One region of the Rhodoglobus sp. GW821-FHT12B09 genome, then DNA from elsewhere that is predicted to be linked to it. Evidence: predicted binding sites of a transcription regulator. Region 1 holds the regulator's gene; the other holds the start of a gene.
The links. The regulator HspR, encoded in region 1, represses chaperone genes until heat shock. The targets are predictions, from matches to a motif close to AAGTTGAGTCNNNNNGACTCAACTT.
Positions count from the first base shown of each region.

Region 2: a site for HspR is predicted at 1,330-1,354, ahead of AC1RTC_RS15650 (Hsp20/alpha crystallin family protein). Genes of this name have one in related genera too.

Region 1 covers NZ_JBXATB010000003.1:397,751-400,135, forward strand. The annotation lists gene AC1RTC_RS09150 (nucleotide exchange factor GrpE) at 1-214, shown strand, start outside; gene AC1RTC_RS09155 (DnaJ C-terminal domain-containing protein) at 223-1,197, shown strand; gene AC1RTC_RS09160 (heat shock protein transcriptional repressor HspR) at 1,197-1,610, shown strand; gene AC1RTC_RS09165 (class I SAM-dependent methyltransferase) at 1,607-2,385, shown strand, end outside.
Region 2 covers NZ_JBXATB010000010.1:73,719-76,103, forward strand. The annotation lists gene AC1RTC_RS15645 (NADP-dependent isocitrate dehydrogenase) at 1-800, shown strand, start outside; gene AC1RTC_RS15650 (Hsp20/alpha crystallin family protein) at 894-1,307, opposite strand; gene AC1RTC_RS15655 (YdeI/OmpD-associated family protein) at 1,464-2,054, opposite strand.

The DNA.
Region 1 (2,385 bases):
GCAGAAGCTCCGCGGCGCTTTCGAGAAGTACGGCCTCAAGCAGGTCGGGTCGAAGGGCGAGCCCTTCGACCCGGCCTTCCACGAGGCCGTCGTGCAGCTGCCCAATCCGGATGTCACGGTCAACACGATCGCCGACGTGATCGAGCCCGGCTACATTCTCGGGGACCGCCTCGTGCGCCCCGCGAAGGTGGCTGTCTTCGTCCCGGCCGAGTAGGGGCGAGCATGGCCAGCCAGGACTGGTTCGACAAGGACTTCTACGCGGTGCTCGGCGTCGCGAAGAACGTCTCCGAAGCCGACCTCAAGAAGACGTACCGCAAGCTCGCGCGTCAGTACCACCCGGACTCCAACCCGGGTGATGCCAAGGCCGAGGCGAAGTTCAAGGAGATCAGCGAGGCGCACTCGGTGCTCTCCGACCCCGAACTGCGCAAGGAGTACGACCAGATCCGCGCCATGGGCTCGGGCGCGCGCTTCCAGGCGGGCGGCCCCCAGGGCGGCGGGTTCGAGGACGTGTTCGGCGGCCTGTTCAACCAGGGCGGCCGCACGCAGTCGAGCGCGAGCTTCGAGGACCTCCTGGGCGGCATGTTCGGCGGCGGCGGTTTCGGCCAGACCTCCGGCGGGTTCCGCGGCGCGGGCGGCCCGACGAAGGGTCGGGATGTCTCGGCCAACACCACCCTCGACTTCGTGACCGCGATCCGCGGCGAGACGATCAAGCTGCAGCCGCAGGGCGGCAAGGCGATCAACGTGAAGATCCCCGAGGGCGTCACCGACGGCCAGAAGATCCGCCTGAAGGGGAAGGGCGAGCCCAGCCCGGACGGCGGCGTCGCGGGCGACCTCGTGCTCACGGTCTCGGTGCGCAAGCACCCGGTGTTCGAGCGCGACGGGCAGAACCTGCGCGTGGTCATTCCGGTCACCTTCACGGAGGCGACGCTCGGCGCGACCATCGAGGTGCCCACCCTTGGCGGCGAGCCCGTGAAACTGCGGGTCGCGGCGGGGACGCCGAGCGGCCGCATCCTGCGCGTCAAGGGCCGCGGTGTCACCTCCGCCAAGGGCGAGGGCGACCTGCTCGCCGAGGTGCAGGTGGCTGTTCCTGGCCACCTCACCGCCGACGCGCTCAAGCACCTCGAGGCGTTCGCGAAGGCGATGCCCAACGAGAACCCCCGTGAAGACCTGCTCGAGAGGGCGAAGGCGGACCGCTGATGGACGAGTACTCGCCCGTGTTCGCGATCGCGGCTGCGGCCGAGCTCGCGGGCATGCACCCGCAGACTCTCCGGCAGTACGACCGGCTGGGGCTCGTGAGCCCCGACCGCACTCCCGGGCAGTCGCGCCGGTACTCCCTCCGCGATGTCGCCCAGTTGCGCGAGATCGCGGCGCTGAGCGCCGAGGGGCTCAACCTCGAGGGCATCAAGCGCATCCTCTCGCTCGAGAATCAGGTCGCGGCACTGTCCGAGCGGGTGCGCGAGCTCGAGCACGCCCTCGCCGACGAGCTGCTCGCGCGCCCCGGCCGGCGTGTGTTCGCCGCGGGCACGGAGGGCGACGTCGTCTCCCTCCGGGCCGGTGAGCGCGTGCGCCGCAACAACGCGGTCGTCGTCTGGCGTCAGCTGGGTCGATGATCTTCGAGACGCTTCGCCGGTGGCCCGACGTCGAGGCGCCGGAACTGCGGGCGTGGGATGCCGCGGACGCCCTCATCCTCGACGAGGCCGCCGCGCTGCTGCCCGGCTCCGAGCCGACGGTCATCGCCGACGAGTACGGCGCCCTCACGCTCGGCGCGCTGGACCGTGGGGCGACCCGCGTGCGCGTGCACCAGGACTCCCTCGCGGGCGAGCTCGCCCTCGCCGCGAACGGCGCGGGCGACTACACCTCCCTGCCGCTCGACCCCTCGCTCGTGTCAGGGGCCCGGCTCGTGCTGCTCAGGCTGCCGCGCTCACTCGACGCGCTCGAGCAGAGTGCGGCGCTGATCGCGGCCCACGCGCATCCCGAGGTCGTCGTCGTGGCCGGCGGACGGCTCAAGCACATGACGGTCTCGATGAACGAGGTGCTGCTCAGGCACTTCGGCAGGCTCGACGTCTCGCACGCTCGGCAGAAGTCCCGCGTGCTGATCGCGCGATCGCCGCTCGCGGGCGCGGAGGCCGAGCCCCGCCGGCAGTTCCACGAGGACCTCGGCCTGTGGGCCGTGGCCACCGGCGGCGTGTTCGCCGGGACGTCGGTCGACATCGGCACGCGCGCGCTGCTGTCGGTGCTCGACCGGGTGCCGCCCTACGAGTCCGCGGTCGACCTCGGCTGCGGCACGGGAATCCTCGCGGCGGAACTCGCCCGCCGCGCGCCCGGCGCGAGAGTGCTCGCGTCGGACAGGTCGGCCGCGGCGGTGGCGTCCGCGCGGCTGACGAT
Region 2 (2,385 bases), on a different contig from region 1:
ACCGCGCCACCGACTTCGTCTTCAAGGGTGCGGGAAAGCTCACCGTGCAGTTCACGCCGGACGACGGCTCCGAGCCGCTCAAGTTCGACGTCTACGACGCGCCCGACGACGGCATCGCGCAGGTGCAGTACAACCAGGACGCCTCGATCCGCGACTTCGCGCGCGCCTCGCTCAACTACGGCCTGTCGCGCAACTACCCCGTGTACCTCTCCACGAAGAACACGATCCTGAAGGCCTACGACGGCCGCTTCAAGGACATCTTCCAGGAGATCTTCGACACCGAGTTCAAGGACCAGTTCGAGGCCGCGGGCCTCACCTACGAGCACCGCCTCATCGACGACATGGTCGCCTCGGCCATGAAGTGGGAGGGGGGCTACGTCTGGGCGTGCAAGAACTACGACGGCGACGTGCAGTCCGACACCGTGGCCCAGGGCTTCGGCTCGCTCGGCCTCATGACGTCGGTGCTCTCCGTCCCGGACGGCACGGTCGTCGAGGCGGAGGCAGCGCACGGCACGGTCACGCGGCACTACCGCCAGCACCAGGCCGGCAAGCCCACGTCCACGAACCCGATCGCGTCGATCTACGCGTGGACCCGCGGCCTCTCGCACCGGGCGAAGCTCGACAACAACCCCGAGCTCGCCACCTTCGCGGAGACCCTCGAGGACGTCGTCATCAAGTCGGTCGAGGCCGGCCACATGACCAAGGACCTCGCGCTGCTCGTCGGGCCGGACCAGAAGTGGGAGACCACCGAGGAGTTCCTCGACACCCTCGACAAGAACCTCGCAGCGCGGCTCGCGTAACCACGCTGGTTGAGTAGGCCGCCCGCGGCCGTATCGAAACCGCACGACAAAGGCCCGAGACGGATGTCTCGGGCCTTCGTCTTTGGGGGGAGCTTACTCCGCGGCGACCTCAGGCGCAGCGGCGGCACCGGCCACGACGACCTTGCGCGGCTTGGCCTTCTCGGCGACCGGAAGGCTCACGGTCAGCACGCCGTCGGCGTAGTCCGCGGCGATGTTCTCGGTGTCGATTCCCTCGCCGAGGCGGAGCTTGCGCACGACGGCGCCGCTCTGCCGCTCGCGGGTGATCCAGGTCGCGCCCTCGATGGAGGGGGCGGTCCGCTGGGCGCGCACGGTCAGGATGCGGCCGTCGACACCAACGTCGATGGAGCCCGCGTCGACCCCGGGGAGGTCGACGGAGAGCACGACGCTGTCCTCGGTGCGGTAGAGGTCGACTGCCGCGAGGCGGGTCGAGGTGGGGGTGAAGGCGACGCGGCGAGCGTCGCGGAAGGGGGCGTATGCGACAGTCATGATTACTCCAGCAATAGTCTGAAACTTGAGCCGGTATGACTCAACTATTGAAGTGTAAGCAGCGCGCCGGCCGAATATGCCTCCGTTCGCCGTAGGCGAAGAGGCGGGTTGAGTAGGCCGCCCGCGGGCGGGTCGAAACCGGTTCTGATGTGCGCGCTACTGCCCCCGCCGCTGCGGGTAGATCGTGATGCCGTTGGCGAGATCTTCCACGTATCCGGCGATCTTGCGCTCCCGAGTCTCCGCACGCTTCACGCTGCCGACGCGGAACAGGATGGCGAACCGGTTCTGCGAGCTCAGCTTCTCGAAGAACTGGGCGGCGGCGGGGTTCGCGTCGAGGGCGGCGCGCAGGTCATCCGGAACCGGGTGGTCTTTCTGGCGGTACGCGGCATCCCACCGCCCGTCTGCTTTCGCCCTGTCGATCTCGAGCTGCCCGGCCGGGCGCATGCGGCCCTGGGCGATGAGGGCCTCGACGAACTCGCGGTTCACCTGCGACCAGGTGCTGCGCGCGCGGCGCGGGCTGTACGCCTGCAGGAAGTAGTCGTCGTCGAGGCCGTTGCGCTGGCCGTCGATCCAGCCGAAGCAGAGCGCGACCTGCAGGGCGTCTGCGACGAGGATGCCCGGCTTCGTCGACGTGATCTTGCGAACCCGCAGTCGCACGCCGTCGGGATGCGTCTCGCCCTCGAGGTACCGCTCCCACTCGTCGATGGTGTCGAACTCGAGGATGGGCTTGTCGTTCACCGCGGCCATGAGCAGAGAGTACCGGCAGCCGCCGACGCGCCACCCAGGCCGTGCCGGGAGCCCCCGACGCCCAGGCCGCGCGCGCCCCGGCCGCGGTACCGGCAGCCCCCGACGCCCCGGCCGCCGCCGCCCAGGCCGCGGTACCGGGCAGGCCCCAACGCCCCGGCCGTGCGGAGGATGGCGCGCCGGCGGAACGGGTAGCGACGGGCAGAGCGCGGCGCGCCATCCTCCGTAACTAGAGGCGGGGTGGCGGGGTGGCGGGGTGGCGGGGTCGCGGGTGGCGGGGAGCGGCGTGGCGGGGCCGCGGCGGCGCGCCGGCGAGCCGGCGGCCGGGCGGCGA